DNA from 2 places in the Pseudarthrobacter sp. NPDC059871 genome. Region 2 is predicted to be linked to the other one. Evidence: predicted binding sites of a transcription regulator. Region 2 holds the regulator's gene; the other holds the start of a gene.
The links. Region 2 encodes LexA, which represses DNA repair genes until DNA is damaged. Its sites were predicted from a motif close to TCGAACANNTGTTCGA; they were not measured.

Region 1 (8,429 bases), on a different contig from region 2:
GATGTCGTCGAAGTCCTTGTCCCTGACGATCATCTTCTGGTAGATCGAATAATAGTGCTTCGGACGGCCCGTAATGGTCGCTTTGATCTTCGCTGTACGGAGGTCGTCGGTGATCTGGTCGCGGATGACGCCGAGGCTCTTCTCACGCTCCGGGGTCCTGTCCCCCACCATCCGGACAATCTCTTCGTAGACCTTCGGATACAGCGCTGCGAAGGAGAGGTCTTCGAGTTCCCACTTGATGGTGTTCATGCCGAGGCGGTGTGCCAGAGGCGCGAAGATTTCGAGTGTCTCACGGGCCTTGCGGGCGGACGATTCGGCGGAGACGAACCGCCACGTCCTGGCGTTGTGCAGCCGGTCCGCGAGCTTGATCATGAGCACCCGGATGTCTTTGGCCATGGCGACAACCATTTTGCGGACGGTCTCGGACTGCGCCGCTTCGCCGAAGCTGACCTTGTCCAGCTTGGTTACGCCGTCCACCAGCATGGCCACTTCGGGACCGAAATCACGTTTCAGGTCCGCCAGAGTGTATGGGGTGTCCTCGACAGTGTCGTGCAGGAGGGCTGCGGCGAGGGTGGTCCCGCTCAAACCGAGTTCAGCAAGGATGGTGGCCACCGCCACCGGGTGGGTGATGTAGGGGTCGCCGCTCTTGCGTTTCTGTCCCCGGTGGCTGCGTTCAGCGACGTCGAATGCGCGCTGGATGAGGTCGAAGTCCTCTTTGGGGTTGTTGGCCCGGACAGTGCGCAGCAGCGGCTCAAGGATGGGTGAGTAGGTTGCGGCGCCGCGGCCGGTGAGGCGGGCCAGCCTCGAACGGGTGCGCTCCCTGCGGCCGGGGAACGTGGCGCGGGTGCCGGAGTTGTCTACCGGCACCAGGGATCCGGGGCGCGCCGATGCAGCCACCCCGGTATGGCCACCGGTGGAATTGTTTTCTCCCTGAGCCGTTGGCGCCGACGCCGAACGTTCTTCCAATGAAGCACCCCTCACCACCGTCTTAATTACCTCAGTCTATTCCTCAGGTAGCAGAGATTTATAACCGGGACGCTTAAACGACCACGGGCCGGACAGCGTGATTTCCACACTGTCCGGCCCGTGGCCGGGAACACCGGCGGACCGGCGCCCATTACGACAATCAGGCCTGCGCAGGCTCCGCTGGAGCATTGCGCTCGGCGGTGCTGCTGCGCCGCTGCTCCACGCGCCGGGCCTGCTTGACCAGGTCCGGTTCATTTTGGCGCAGCCAGGCGTACATCGGCGCCGCCACGAAGATGGTGGCCGCCGTACCGATCAGGATTCCTACGAACAGTGCCAGGGACAGGTCACGCAATGTTCCCGCGCCCAGCAGGCCGGCACCGATGAACAGGATGGCGCCCACCGGGAGGATCGCCACCATCATGGTGTTGATGGAACGCACCAGCGTCTGGTTCACGGCAAGGTTGACTTCTTCAGCGAACGTGCGGCGGGTTGAGGAGTCAATCTCCGCCGTATTCTCACGGATCTTGTCGAAGACCACCACGGTGTCGTACAGGGAGTAGCTGAGCACCGTCAGGAACCCGATGATGGCGGACGGTGTCACTTCAAAGTCGCTGAGGGCATAGACCCCGGCGGTGATGAACATGGTGACCAGCATGCCGGCGAGGGCCGAAACGGACATCTTCCATGTTCGGAAGTACAGTGCCATCAGCACGGCCGCCAGGAGGACGAACACCACCAGGCCGATCAGGGCCTGCTTGGTGACATCGGCACCCCAGGTGGGTCCCACGAACGTGGAGGTAACTTCGTTCTCGGTGACACCGTAGGCGGTGTGCAGGCCCTCCTTGATGCGGAGCGTCTCGTCGTCCGTGAGCTTGTCCGTCTGGATGCGCATGGTGGTTCCGGCCACATTGGCCACACGCGGAATGCTGCCGGCCACAACGTCCGTGACCGCCTTCTCCCCCACGGTGGAGTCAGTGGTCTTGACGTTGGAGACGGTGAATTCCGAGCCGCCCCGGAACTCGATGCCCAGGTTAAACCCGCCCTTGGCCACCGGGATGATGATGGACAGCGCCACACCCACCAGCGCGATGAGGAACCAGATTTTCTTGGATCCCACGAATTCGTAGGAGCGCTTCCCGGTGTAGAGCTCATTGCCGAAATTGGCGAAGCCTGACATTACTTGTTCTCCTTCGCGGCGGTCTTCGAGGAACCGGCGAGCTGTTCCTGCTTCTCCGCCAGCCGCCGTTCGGCAATGGTCATCCTGCGTTCCGCCTCCGCGGCGGCTCCCGCGTTCTTGGCACGGACGTTGGCCGGACGGTCTTCGGGGGTCCGGATACGGCCGGCACCGCGATACAGCGGTACGGCGCCGAGGCGCTTGGGGTCAAGCCCGGAGAACCGGTGGCCTTCGCCGAAGAAGCGCGTCCGCGCCAGCAGCTGCAGCGTCGGGTGGGTGAACATGAAGACCACGATGAGGTCGGCGATGGCGGTCAGGCCAAGCGTGAAGGCGAAGCCCCGTACGTTGCCCACTGCGACGAAGTAGAGGACAAGCGCAGCCAGCAGGTTGACGGCCTTGGAGGCCAGCACGGTGCGCTTGGCCCGTTTCCAGCCGTTCTCGACAGCGGAAACCAGGCCGCGTCCTTCGCGCAGCTCATCGCGGATACGTTCGAAGTAGACGATGAACGAGTCAGCCGTCTGGCCGATGGCCACGATGATGCCCGCAACACCGGCCAGGGACAAACGGTAGTTTTCCGTCCACCCCAGGATCGCGATAGCCAGGTACGTCAGGACGCCTGCCACCACCAGCGAGGCGATGGTCACGAAGCCAAGGGCCCGGTACTGGAAGAGCGAGTAGACCACCACCAGGAGCAGCCCGATGAGGCCTGCCAACAGGCCCATGCGCAGCTGCTCGCCACCCAGGGTCGCCGAGATCTGCTGTTCGCTCTGGATCTCGAAGCTGATGGGCAGGGCGCCGAAGCGCAGCTGGTCCGACAGTGCCTTGGCTGTCTGCTCGGTGAAGCCGCCCGTAATCTGCGGACGGCCATCCGTGATGACAGCCAGTGAACGCGGAGCGGAAATGACCTGATCGTCCAGGACGATGGCGAACTGTGCCTTGGGGTCGTTGCCCGATTCGCCGCCGGCGGCCACGTAGAACTGGTTAAGGCGCTCGGTGACCTCCTTGAACTTCGCTGTGCCTTCCTCGTTGAACTGGATGTTGACTGCCCAGTCGTTGGTGACGGCGCCCTGGGCGCCCTGCTGCAGCTGGAACGAGGAAGTGACGATGTTGCTGCCCTTCACCTCGACCGGCCCGAGGATGTACTTGATGGCCGGGCTGGTGTCCGTTGCCGGCTCACACGTGACCAGCGGCTTGGTCGGATCAGAACGCTCGGCCTTCTCGGCCGAGGCGTTGTCACAGTCCAGGGCCTCGAACTCGCGGTAGATTTCCGGCGTGATCCAGTTGATGTCGCTGCTGTTGGCGGGCGCCGCCGTTGGCTTGGGCAGCTGATCCTCAGGTGCCCGGGACTCCTCCGGAACAACAGCGCCGGCTCCGTTCAGGAGTACGGGGCGGAAGTTCATGTCCGCGGACGCCTGGATGAGGTCGCGGGTGGCAGTGGACGGCGTGCCCGGGAGGCTCACCACCACGTTGCGGCCCGACTGCGTGCTGATTTCCGCTTCGGCCACGCCGGAGCCGTCAACGCGCTGGCGGATAATCGCCACGGCCTGGTTCAGCTGTTCTTCGTTGATGTCAGAACCGCCCTCAACCTTCGGCGCCAGGATCATCTGGGTACCGCCTTCGAGGTCAAGTGCCAGCTTGGGCGACCAGCTTGCCTGCCCGGCGACGGTGCCGGCGGCCAGGACGGCGGTCAACGCGGCGATGATTACGCCCAGCCAGACCAGGACCCTGAGGCCGGGCTTCTTGGGGCCAGTTCGTGCCATTGTCGATCTTTCTCTTATTCACGGAGGAACCGCCGGTGCGCATGTGCACCGGCGGTTGTCCGCAGCGGTAGAGGGGTTAAGGTGCCGGAAGGACTAGCTGTCCTTCTTGCCCTCATCGTTGAGGCGCTTCAGGGTTTCGTCCGGGGTCTCAGCCGGGAACGCGGTGGTCTCAGCGGCAGTCGCCGGCGCAGCCGTGGTGCCAGCTGTTGTGCCCGCCGCCTCCGGAGCGGTCAGGGACGAAGCATCATCCGGTACAGCGGGAGCAGCGGCTTCCGGCGCAACGGCCGGCTCCATCACCTTGGTGACGGACTGCCGGTGCACGGTGGCCAGGTTGCCCGGGGAGAGTTCCAGGGTGACCTTGTTTTCGGCCTCATCGATGTCCACGATCCGGCCGAAGAGGCCGAAGCTGGTCATGACATCGACGCCCGGGCCGAACTTCGACTGGAGCTCCGCCTGCTGCTGCTGCGTCTTCTTGTTCCGGCGGAACATCATGAAGATGAATACGCCGAGCATGACGAACAGGAGAATTGACATTGGATCCAAGGGGAATTCCGTCCTTTGTGGTACCTGGCTGGTTTACCGGCAGCGCCGGACTTTGTCTGTGCCGGGCGGAACAGTCATGGAAGCCGATCCGTGACGGACCTCCTGCACCGGCGGCGCGGCCGACAGGCCATGCGCACAACAAAGACCCGAACGTGCCGAGCGTCATACCAGTCTAAGCGGAAAAGCTGGAGGGAGCCTGTTATTGGCTCTCCGGGGCCCAGTCCCCCGTGACCTCGGCACCCGTTTCGCGGTCAAAAAGATCCAGCTGCTCCTGGCCGAACACGCCTGCAGGGATGGCATAGCCCAGGTGTGTCCAGGCCGGGGCCATGGCAATGCGCCCCCGCGGGGTGCGGCCCAGGAGCCCTTCGCGGACGAGGAAAGGCTCCGCGACCGTCTCCACAGTTTCGGTTTCTTCGCCGACGGCAATGGCAAGCGTGGAAAGCCCCACGGGCCCTCCGCCGAACTTGGTGATAAGCGCCTCGAGGACGGAACGGTCCAGCCGGTCGAGCCCCTTCTTGTCCACTTCATACATATCCAGCGCGGCCGACGCGGACCGGGCATCGATCTGGTCCACGCCGTGGACCAGGGCCCAGTCGCGCACCCGGCGCAGCAGCCGGTTGGCGATGCGGGGCGTTCCACGGGACCGGCCGGCGATCTCGCTGAAGCCGGCTGAATTGACCTTCAGGTCCAGCAGGCCGGCGGAGCGCCGCAGCACAAGTTCGAGCTCCGGAACCGAGTAGAACTCCAGGTGGCCCGTGAAACCGAAGCGGTCCCGCAGCGGGCCGGGCAGCAGCCCGGCCCGGGTGGTGGCACCCACCAGCGTAAAGGGGGGAAGTTCCAGCGGTATGGCAGTTGCGCCCGCGCCCTTGCCCACCACAATGTCCACACGGAAATCCTCCATGGCCATGTAGAGCATTTCTTCGGCCGGCCTGGACATGCGGTGGATTTCGTCGAGGAAGAGAACTTCACCCTCGGACAGCGAGGACAGGATGGCGGCGAGGTCTCCGGCGTGCTGGATGGCAGGGCCGCTGCTGATGCGCAACGGGGCGTTCATCTCCGCCGCCACAATCATGGCAAGGGTGGTCTTACCGAGACCCGGCGGACCCGAAAAGAGCACGTGGTCGGCGCTGCGGCCGCGCATGCGGGACGCCTTCAGGACCAGCGACAACTGCTTCCGCACGCGGTGCTGGCCTACGAAGTCGTCCAGGTTCTTGGGGCGGAGGGCTGCTTCGATGGCGCGTTCCTCAGGCTCCTCCCCCGCTGCCACCAGTGACGGTTCAGCCACGGCTGCCTACCCGGTTGCCCGCCCGCGCGCCGTCCTGGCCGAGCCAGCGGAGGGTGGTCCGGAGGATCTCCGGGACGTTGCCGCGGAAGGAAACTTCGGGCTCGTCCGCCAGTGCCTTGTCGATGCTCGACGACGCGTCCTTTTCGGACCAGCCCAGGCTGGTCATGGCGGCGACCACCTGCGGCTTCCAGCTGGCCTCCGCCGCGGTGGTGGCGGCAGCTGGAGCCGTGCCGTGCGGCACGAGCTTGCCGGCCAGCTCAAGGACAATCCGCCCCGCCACCTTCGGACCGATCCCGGGAACCTTGGTGAAGGTCTTGTTGTCGCCGGTATGCGCTGCAACACGGATTGCCTCAGGATCATGGACCGCCAAAACGGCCAGTGCGAGGCGCGGACCCACGCCGCTCACACTCAGCAGGACCTCGAAAACCTCACGTTCGTCGTCGTCCGCAAAACCAAACAGCGTCATCGAGTCTTCGCGGACGATCAGGGACGTGAAGACCTTTCCCTCTTCGCCCACGTGGAGCCTGCTGAGGGTCTGGGGGGTGGCGTAGACGCTCATGCCCGCACCGTTCAAGTCGATGACGGCCGTGGACAGGCCTACGTGCGCTACGGTTCCGCGGAGGAAACTGATCAAGGCCTGGCTCCTGCTTGTGCTGCGGGCGTGCCGCCTGGCAAGAGGCGGAGCCCGGTTATCCGAACATATTTACGAATACCCTAGCAAGCTGCAGGGACATTCAGCGTGCGCGGCGCGCCTTCGCTTCGGCCTCGGCCCACGCCCGCTGGGCCGGTGTCAGGGCCGAACTGCCCGGACCGGTAGTGGCAACCGAGGCCCCGCTTCCGGCCCGCCAGGCGTGCGTGATGGCCAGTGCCAGGGCGTCCGCGGCATCGGCCGGGCGGGGCGGCGCGTCGAGGCGGAGGATCTTGGTGACCAGCTTGGTCACAGCGTCCTTGTTCGACGTGCCGCTGCCCGTGACGGCGGCCTTGACCTCCGACGGCGTATGGAGCGCCACCGGGATCCCCCGCCGCGCTGCCGCTGCAATCACCACGCCGGACGCCTGCGCCACACCCATCACGGTGCTGACGTTCAGCTGCGAAAAGACGCGTTCGACGGCGAGCACCTGGGGCTCGTAGCGGTCCAGCCATTCGTCGATGGCAAGGGCGATTACGAGCAGCCGCTGGTCCAGGGATTCGTCGGGCGAGGTTCCGACGACGCCGACGGCCACCATGGTGGCCCGCCGGTTCCGCTCGACGTCCACCACCCCGATGCCGCAGCGGGTCAGGCCGGGGTCCACGCCCAGGACACGGAGCGTCATGGGGATGGACTGTGGCGCGAGGGGATGTGCTGCGGCGGGCGCAGGTCAGCTGGCAAAGCCGCCGGTCACTCTGATTCCAGGGCGGCCTGGACCTCGTCGCTGAAATCGGCGTTGCTGTAGACGTTCTGTACGTCGTCGAGCTCCTCGAGGGCGTCGGCCAGCTTCATGAACTTCCGCGCTCCGTCGACGTCCAGCCCCACCTGCATGGAAGGAACGAACTCCACTTCATCGGTGTCGTACTCGATGCCGGCGTCCTTGAGGGCTTCGCGGATGGCCGGAAGGTCGCCCGGCTCGGAGTGGATCTCGAAGGATTCGCCGTTGTCCTTGACCTCTTCGGCGCCGGCGTCCAGGACTGCCATGAGGACGTCGTCTTCGGCCAGGCCGTTCTTGGGCAGGTTCACCACACCCTTGCGGTTGAACAGGTAGCTGACGGAACCGGGATCGGCGATGGTGCCGCCGTTGCGGGAGATGGCGAGGCGTACCTCGGATGCCGCGCGGTTCTTGTTGTCGGTGAGGCACTCGATCAGCAGGGCCGAACCCTGCGGGCCGCGGGCTTCGTACATGATTTCGGTGTAGTCCACCACTTCGCCGGTGAGTCCGGCGCCGCGCTTGATGGCGCGGTCGATGTTGTCGTTGGGGACCGAAGTCTTCTTCGCCTTGGTGACCGCCAGTTCAAGGCCGGGGTTGCCGGCCAGGTCCGGTCCGCCCATGCGGGCAGCAACTTCGATGTTCTTGATCAGCTTGGCGAAGGACTTTGCGCGGCGGCTGTCAATGATCGCCTTTTTGTGCTTGGTCGTCGCCCATTTGGAGTGGCCTGACATGCTTTACGCTTCTCCTCTGATCATGCGGATAAAAAGTTCGTGTATGCGTTTCTCCCCGGTCACTTCCGGATGGAAGGAGGTGGCCAGCAGCCGGCCGGAACGCACTGCGACAATTCTAGCGGCCCCGGGCAGCCCGGCGGTGTGGGACGCATGTTCCGGATCGGCCGGTTCAACCTGCGCCAGGATTTCCACGCCGGGCCCTACACGCTCCACCCACGGTCCGCGGATGAAGACGGCGTGGACCGGAGCCACACCGGAGTCGGCGGCGCTGAACTCCAGGCCCTTGAAATCCAGGTCCGTTTCGAACGACTCGCGCTGGCGTCCGAAGGCGTTGCGGCGGACGGTCATGTCCAGCCCGCCGAATGTCTGCTGGGGGGCACCTGAAAGGTCCGTTGCGGGGTCCGCAATGTCCGAGGCCAGCAGGATCATGCCAGCGCAGGAACCGTAGACCGGAAGCCCGCCGGCGATGCGTTCACGCAGCGGCTCGGCGAGCCCGAAGGCCCGAGCGAGCTTGTCAATGGCCGTCGACTCGCCGCCGGGGATGATGAGCCCATCCAGGCCCTCGAG
Region 2 (8,429 bases):
CTGGCAGGACCCGGATTTGCAGGCCCGGGCCGCAGGCCTTTGCAGCCGGTAGCCTGACCCCGGCCGGTGCACTCACCCCTTCCGGTTTCCGGGGCCGTTGGGCCTGCCGGTAGGCTTGACGGCATGGATGCAACCCTGACAGAGACCACCGGAACCGCCTTTCAAACGCTGGCAGGGCTGCGCTTCTCCAAGGGGCACGGAACCGGTAACGACTTCGTCCTGGTGGCCGATCCGGAGGGTGCACACACCATCGACGCCGGCCACGTGGCTGCCCTGTGCAACCGGCACCTCGGCATCGGCGGCGATGGCCTGATCCGGGCCGTGCCGTCACGGTTCCTTCCGGAGGGCCGCGAGATCCTCGCGGCCAACCCCGACGCCGAGTGGTTCATGGACTACCGGAACGGCGACGGCTCGCTGTCTGAAATGTGCGGCAACGGCGTCCGTGTATTCGTCCACTTCCTCCGTGCTGAAGGGCTGATCGATCTCCCGGTGGGCGGCGCCCTTGCCATTGGCACCCGCGGCGGCCTGAAGACTGTGGTGCGCACCGCCGACGGCTATGCAGTCGACATGGGACCCTGGGAGTTCATTTTCCCCGGTGAGGCCACGGCCAAAGCCATGGACTCGCTGGTGACCGCCGAAGGCCTGGAGGTCCCGCGCCCGGCCCTGTCAGTCAGCATGGGCAACCCGCATACCGTGGTTGCCCTCGCCGAACTGGCCGAGCTGGAATCAACCCGCCTCTACACCGCCCCTGCCGTGGAACCGGTCCCGGCAAATGGAACCAACGTGGAATTCGTGGTGCCGTCCGAGCCGCTGGTCCTCGATGGCATCGGCTCCGTCACCATGCGGGTCCACGAACGGGGCGTGGGGGAGACACAGTCCTGCGGCACTGGAGCCTGTGCCGCCGCCGTCGCAATCCGCCACTGGGCCGGGGCCGGGGCCCCGGACGCCTGGCGCGTGAACGTTCCGGGCGGAGTGGTGGGCGTCAAGTTCTTCGCAGGCCCCGGCGGCCACGAGCATGTGGAGCTCAGCGGCCCGGCCGTCATTGTGGCGTCGGGGACGCTTTCCTGACTTTCAGTACGCGGAACGATTTCGACGTTGACTCCCGCGTCACTGTGAAAGACGCATCGAGTTCTGCCGCCAGCCAGCGCTGCAGCGAATCCGACCCCAGGTTCTTCTGGACCACCAGGTAGGCCGTTCCTCCCGGTGCCAGCCGCGGCAGCCACAGTTTCAGCAGTGAGTGCAGCTCATCCTTGCCGACCCGGATGGGCGGGTTCGACCAGATGGTGTCGAACCGCACACCGGGATCAACGGCCTCCGGCGTGCTCGCTGCAACATTCGACAGGCCCAGCGCCGCGGCGTTCCCGTTGGTCAGGGCAATGCAACGTTCATTCACGTCCACGGCGTAGACCCGGGCATGGGGTGCCTTCAGCGCCATCGTCAGGGCGATGGGGCCCCAGCCACAGCCGATATCCAGGAGGTTGCCGGTAGCTGAAGGTGCGGGTACCTCCGCCAGCAGCACGGCGGTTCCCTTATCGATTCCGTCCGGGCTGAAGATGCCGTTCGAGGTCTGCAGCGTCCGCGTTTCCCCGGCGAGTTCCACCGTCAGCGGTTTCCGGGTGAAGGGGCCGGCGGGCGATGCGCTGAAATAGTGTGCGGACTCCATAACTGGCCAGAGTAGTTCCCCCCGCAGCGTAATGGGAAACCGCGCCATGGCGCCTCTGTTAGTCTTGAGGGCATGTTCTTGATCTTCGAGTAGCCGGCACGGGCAGTTGCCCGTCCCGCTCCCTTGTCCGCGGTGTCCACTCCCGCCAGCGATTCTGCCCACAGCGACGCAGGCTCTCCGCCTTCCGCTTGTGCACCGGACCAAACTCCACCGTTTGCTCCGGACGCCGGACAACACTCGAAGCCAGATCCGATCCTTGCTTCCTGCCGTTATGCCGGTCCCAACCCGTTCCGCCGCCCTTCCTTCGCGGCGCCCACGCTGCCGTGGCATTGCTGCCCGGCTGTCAGTACAGGAGACTCTGCATGACCGCAGCCCCTCAGCCCAGCGCGAATACTTCACCAGATTCCACCGAACGGCACTATTCTGGAAATGCCGAAACTTCAAAGGAGACCATGACCAGCCAGCCCAACACCGGATCCGATCCAGCGTCCCAGGATATGAGCCCTGCGGAGATCCAAGCTGTTATCGACAGGATCCTCGCCAAGGACGTACCGGCCAGCTCCAGGACGTCCGGCGGTGCCGGCGACGCGAAGGCGGTCCTCGGCAAGGCCCAGGCCATCTCCCACCTGGACGACGAGCACTCCGAATACGACGGCGACCAGCAGGACCTCGAAGAGCGGCGCGCCCTGCGCCGCACAGCGGGCCTTTCCACCGAGCTCGAAGACGTTACCGAGGTCGAATACCGCCAGCTGCGGCTGGAGCGCGTGGTCCTTGCCGGACTGTGGTCCGAAGGCACCCTGGCCGACGCCGAGAACTCCCTGCGGGAACTCGCGGCCCTGGCCGAGACCGCCGGCTCGGAAGTGCTGGACGGCCTCGTGCAGCGCCGTGCCAAGCCGGACCCCGGCACGTTCCTGGGCTCGGGCAAGGCGCAGGAGCTCAAGGACATTGTCATGTCCACGGGAGCGGACACGGTGGTGGTCGATGCTGAACTGGCCCCGTCCCAGCGGCGTGGGCTGGAAGACATCGTCAAGGTCAAGGTCATCGACCGCACCGGGCTCATCCTCGATATCTTCGCGCAGCATGCCAAGAGCCGCGAAGGCAAGGCCCAGGTTGAGCTGGCGCAGCTCGAGTACCTGCTCCCGCGCCTGCGCGGCTGGGGCGACTCGATGTCCCGCCAGGCAGGCGGCCAGGTGGGCGGCGCCGCCGCAGGTATGGGTTCGCGCGGTCCCGGTGAGACGAAGATCGAACTGGACCGCCGCCGCATCCGTACGCGGATGGCCAAGCTGCGGCGCGAAATCGCCGCGATGAAGCCTGCCCGGGAAACCAAGCGCGCCAACCGCCGTCGTAATGAAGTGCCGTCCGTAGCAATTGCGGGCTACACGAACGCCGGAAAGTCGTCCCTGCTGAACCGGCTGACCGATGCCGGGGTGCTGGTGGAGAACGCCCTGTTCGCCACATTGGACCCCACCATCCGCAAAGCCGAGACCTCTGACGGCCTGGGTTACACGCTGGCCGACACCGTGGGCTTCGTCCGGTCCCTCCCCACCCAGCTGGTGGAGGCCTTCCGGTCCACGTTGGAGGAAGTGGCCGACTCCGACCTCATCCTGCATGTGGTGGATGCGTCCCACCCGGATCCTGAAGGCCAGATCGCCGCTGTGCGGAAAGTCTTCGGCGAGGTTGACGCCCGCAAGATCCCGGAGATCATCGTCCTGAACAAGGCCGACGCCGCAGATCCCTTCGTGGTGGAACGGCTGAAGCAGCGTGAACCGCGCCACGTGGTGGTTTCGGCGCGCACCGGTGAGGGAATCGCAGAACTGCTGAAGACCATCAGCGATTCGATTCCGCGTCCGGGCGTCCAACTGGAGCTCCTTATCCCGTACAACCGCGGCGACCTGATCAGCAAGCTGCACGACTCCGACGCGGAGATCATCAGCATGGACCATGTCGAGGCCGGAACCCGGGCGGTGGTGAAGGTCCGTGAGGGCCTGGCGGCCGAACTGGAATCCTTCGCCGTCAATGCCTGAGGCTGTGGCAACTGAATCCAAGGAAACGGCCGGCGGGCAGCTCGTCATCGAGCTGCTCGACCGGGCCGTTTCCGCCATGGGCGGCCAAAGCCGCTCCGGGCAGCATGAGATGGCGCGGCAGGTGGCCCAGGCCATCGAAACCGGAAACCACCTGCTGGTGCAGGCCGGGACCGGTACCGGAAAGTCGCTGGCATACCTGATCCCGCTGATCGCCCATGCTCTTGAGAGCAACAAGCCGGCGCTGGTGTCCACGGCCACCCTCGCCCTGCAGACGCAGATTGTTGGCAGGGACCTGCCGCGGCTCCTCAAGGCCATCACCCCGGCCCTCGACCGGCCCGTCAAGGTGGCGCTGGTCAAGGGCCGGTCCAATTACGTGTGCCGGCACAAGCTGGAAGGCGGGTTCCCCTCAGAGGAACCCTCGGAGGGGCAGCTCTTCTCCCTCGGTGAGGACACCAGCGTGCCGCACTTCGCCGCAGCTGCCGGCGGGCCGCAGTCCCAGCTTGGAAAGGAAGTGGTCCGGCTCCGGGAATGGGCGGAAAAGACGTCCACCGGAGACCGGGACGAGCTCCTGCCCGGCGTGACGGACCGTGCCTGGAAGCAGGTTTCGGTGACGTCCATGGAGTGCCTGGGCTCCCAGAAGTGCCCCCTGGCCGAGGAATGCTTCAGCGAGCTGGCCCGCCAGGACGCTGCCGAGGCCGACGTCGTGGTGACCAACCATGCCATGCTCGCAGTCAGCGCGTTCGAGGGACTCGCGGTGCTGCCGGAGTACGACGTTGTGGTGGTGGATGAGGCCCACGAGCTGCAGGACCGGGTTACCGGTGCAGTGTCCGGCCAGCTCTCCGTCGCCATGGTCCACGCCGCTGCCTCAGGCGCCCGCAAGCACACAGCGATCACCGTGGACGCGCTCAACGCTGCCGCGGCGAACCTGGAGTTGGCCCTTGCCGGCGTGCCAAGCGGGCTGCTTCCCAACGGACTGAACGATGAGCAGCTCGACTGCGTGGACCAGCTGCGCGAGGCCTGCAGGGCGGCGCTGTCCGACTCCAAGGGAGACAGCAGCAACACGGCCGACGGCGGCAGGCAGCTTGCGCGTTCACGCCTGATGCTCATCCTCGAACTGTCCGAACGGCTTTTGGCGGCAAGGGAGAACCGCGAGGTCGTATGGATTTCGCGCGCCGGAACCTTCGACCCCGGCCAGGGCTACTCACAACCTGACGACAACGCCCCTGCGCTGGTCAACATCGCGCCGCTGTCCGTGGCCGGGAGGCTTCGTGAGGGGCTCTTCGCCGGGCATACAGTGGTCCTGACGTCCGCAACCCTGGCCATCGGTTCTGCCTTCGAGCCCGCAGCCGGGGGATTGGGCCTGGTGGGCGAAGGGGCGCCGGCCTGGACCGGGATCGACGTCGGCTCGCCGTTCGACTATCCCAAGCAGGGCATCCTGTACGTGGCCGGGCACCTGCCCAAGCCGGGCCGGGGTGCGTCGCCGGAATCACTTGCAGAGCTGGAGGCACTGATCCGCGCCTCGAACGGCGGGGCGCTGTGCCTGTTCTCCTCACGGCGGGCGGCCGAAGAGGCAGCCGAAGCCCTCCGGCCCAAGCTGGGCATGACGGTCCTGTGCCAGGGCGACTCCACCATGACGGCCCTCGTCAAGCAGTTCGCCGACGAACCGGATACGTGCCTGTTCGGCACCATGTCGCTCTGGCAGGGCGTCGACGTCCCAGGGGTTTCCTGCCGCCTGGTGGTCATCGACCGGATCCCCTTCCCCCGCCCGGACGACCCCCTCATGACCGCCCGCTCCCGGGCCGTGGCACAGGCCGGCGGCAACGGCTTCATGTCCGTCTCAGCCACGCATGCCGCCATCCGGCTGGCCCAGGGCGCCGGCAGGCTGATCCGCTCCACCGGCGACAAAGGCGTAGTGGCGGTCCTCGATTCCCGGCTGGCCACGGAACGCTACGCCGGGTTCCTGCGCGGCGCCCTGCCGCCCTTCTGGGCCACCACGGACCGCACGACGGCGATCGCGGCCTTGGAGAGGCTGGCCGGGGAAACGCTTTAGGCACCCCCTGGAATGCCGATAAGGAAGGCGCCGTTCCCCGGAACGGCGCCTTCCTTATCGGCTGGACTCCTGCGGCCAGCTGTTGACCGGCGGCCCCGCTACAGCGAGCGGAGGACCGAAACCACCTTGCCCATGATGGTGGCATGGTCGCCAAGGATCGGTTCGTACTGCGTGTTCTGGGGCAGCAGCCACGTGTGGCCGTCCCGCTGGCGGAACGTCTTGACCGTGGCTTCGTCGTCCAGGAGCGCTGCAACAATGTCGCCGTTCGCGGCATCGGCCTGGCGCCGGACCACCACCCAGTCACCGTCGCAGATAGCGGCGTCCACCATGGAATCACCGGCCACCTTCAGCATGAACAGTTCGCCCTGGCCGACCAGCTGGCGCGGGAGCGGCATAACGTCTTCCACCACCTGGTCCGCGAGGATGGGGCCGCCGGCGGCGATGCGGCCGACGAGGGGCACCATGGCCGTGTCCAGCGCGGTGGGCAACTCCGTGACGGACGCCGTGATGCCCGTGGAGGCTGCAGCCGCGGGTTCCGCTGCCTGCCTGCCTCCCTTGCCGGCCGTCCCGCCGTCGAGGGTCAGCGGCATCAGGACTTCCATGGCCCGGGGCCGCTTCGGATCACGCCGCAGGTAGCCCAGCTTTTCCAGCTGCGAGAGCTGGTGGGTGACGCTCGAGAGGCTGGCCAGCCCTACGGTGTCACCGATCTCGCGCATGGACGGCGGGTAGCCGTTGACGTTGACCGAACGCTGGATGGTTTCGAGGATTTTCTTCTGCCGCGGCGTCAAGCCCTTGGCTGTCCTTTTCGGCTGCGAGGTCGCCCTGCCCCCCGTGGCTGCTGCTGCCATGTTCGCCGTTGCCTTTCGGTTGCCACCGGGCGTTCAACTGCACCGGACTTAGTGTTCCCGCCGTCAATGTCAGACCCTGCTGATCAACTTCAGGAGTGGATGTTCCTGCCTCCAAACGTAGGTCAGCCACATAGCTTTTTCAAACATTTGTTCTAGCGAGTCTCGACATTGTTCGTCCATAGGTGCTAAAACTGAATCAAGCAGTATTCGAATATGTGTTCTAACCGCGCCAGTAGCCGTTCGAACACGGAGCCGGTCAGGCAGCACCATGGGGCGGCACCAGCAGGCAACACCAACAGACGCAGTACGGTCCAGGAGGGCTAAGGTCATGTCAGCTACATCCGCTTTCAGGTCACACGGTTTCGACGTTCACGGCAACGGTGCCCGGGCTCAGCAGGCGGCGCGGGAAGGCCAGGTGCCGGTCCAGCGGAACTCTGCCAGTGGACGCCGCGGCCAGGCGCCGCTGCCACCACTGCGCCTCACGCGGCGGGGCAAGGTGGTCCTGATCGGGATTCCCCTGGTGCTGCTGGCGGCGCTCCTGCTGTCACTTGCCGGCTTCTTCAACTCCCCGGCCAAGGCCTCCGACTCCGCAGCGGACCTCACCGTGACCCCCACCGTCACGGTCACCGTGCAGCCGGGTGAGTCCCTGTGGGGGATCGCCTCCCACCTCGCGCCGGAGCGGGACGCCAGGGACGTCGTGGCAGATATCGTGCAGCTCAACAACCTGTCCGCCGGGAAGATTCTCCCAGGACAGCAGCTGTACATCCCCACGCGCTAAGCATTGTGCGCGGCACGTCTCCCCGGCTGAATCGAAGCACCGGAACAGCGGGTGTGCCGCCCGGAGCAGACCCTGCATGGGCGGGCGCGGGCCGTCACATTTTCGAGCGACCGCACCTCCCACTAAACTGTTCAGGTGAATGACCAGCTTGAACGCCTGAACCGGCTTCCCCTCCGCAGCAACCTCCGGGGCCTCACGCCCTACGGTGCCCCGCAGCTGGATGTCCCCATCCTCCTCAACGTCAACGAGAACACCCATGGTGTCCCGGCCGACGTCACAGCCGCCATCACGGCGGCCGTCGCGGCGGCAGCCGCCGGCCTAAACCGCTACCCGGACCGGGAATTCACTGAGCTCCGCAAGGCCCTCGCCGAGTACCTGGGCCACGGCCTGGACGAGGCCAACGTGTGGGCAGCAAACGGCTCCAACGAAGTGCTCCAGCAGATCCTTCAGGCATTCGGCGGTCCGGGCCGCACGGCGCTGGGCTTCCCGCCCACGTACTCCATGTACCCCCTGTTGGCCAGCGGCACGGACACCGGATACATCAAGGGCGAGCGTGAGGACGGGTACGGCCTCAGCGCCGAATCGGCCGCCCGCCAGGTCCGCGAACTGAAGCCCAACATCGTCTTCCTGTGCTCACCGAACAACCCCACCGGCACCGGCCTCGGCCTGGACGTGGTGGAAGCGGTCTACGAAGCCGGCGCCGAAAGCCAGGCCATCGTGATCGTGGATGAGGCCTACCACGAGTTTGCCCACGACGGCACGCCCAGCGCCCTGACGCTGCTGCCCGGGCGGGAGCGGCTGATCGTTTCCCGCACCATGAGCAAGGCATTCGCGCTTGCCGGCGCCCGGCTCGGATACATGGCAGCCGCCCCGGAAGTAACCGATGCCCTGCGCCTGGTCCGGCTCCCGTACCACCTGTCGGCCATCACCCAGGCAACCGCCCTGGCGGCCCTCCAGCACCGCGAAGCCCTCATGGCTGACGTCGAGGACATCAAGAAGCAGCGCGACCGCATCGTGTCCGAGCTGACCCGCATGGGCCTCAAGCCGGCTGCGTCCGACTCCAACT

Region 1: a site for LexA is predicted at 6,422-6,437, ahead of ruvA (Holliday junction branch migration protein RuvA). Genes of this name have one in related genera too.

What each region holds. Positions count from the first base shown of each region.
Region 1 is NZ_JBHWJV010000007.1:170,526-178,954, forward strand. It holds gene ACFV4R_RS11480 (bifunctional (p)ppGpp synthetase/guanosine-3',5'-bis(diphosphate) 3'-pyrophosphohydrolase) at 1-966, opposite strand, end outside; gene secF (protein translocase subunit SecF) at 1,127-2,143, opposite strand; gene secD (protein translocase subunit SecD) at 2,143-3,900, opposite strand; gene yajC (preprotein translocase subunit YajC) at 3,994-4,434, opposite strand; gene ruvB (Holliday junction branch migration DNA helicase RuvB) at 4,643-5,728, opposite strand; gene ruvA (Holliday junction branch migration protein RuvA) at 5,721-6,362, opposite strand; gene ruvC (crossover junction endodeoxyribonuclease RuvC) at 6,463-7,041, opposite strand; gene ACFV4R_RS11515 (YebC/PmpR family DNA-binding transcriptional regulator) at 7,107-7,862, opposite strand; gene pdxT (pyridoxal 5'-phosphate synthase glutaminase subunit PdxT) at 7,866-8,429, opposite strand, start outside.
Region 2 is NZ_JBHWJV010000013.1:112,281-120,709, forward strand. It holds gene miaA (tRNA (adenosine(37)-N6)-dimethylallyltransferase MiaA) at 1-52, shown strand, start outside; gene dapF (diaminopimelate epimerase) at 124-1,068, shown strand; gene ACFV4R_RS17445 (class I SAM-dependent methyltransferase) at 1,040-1,663, opposite strand; gene hflX (GTPase HflX) at 2,116-3,687, shown strand; gene ACFV4R_RS17455 (ATP-dependent DNA helicase) at 3,680-5,737, shown strand; gene lexA (transcriptional repressor LexA) at 5,836-6,585, opposite strand; gene ACFV4R_RS17465 (LysM peptidoglycan-binding domain-containing protein) at 6,914-7,363, shown strand; gene ACFV4R_RS17470 (histidinol-phosphate transaminase) at 7,499-8,429, shown strand, end outside.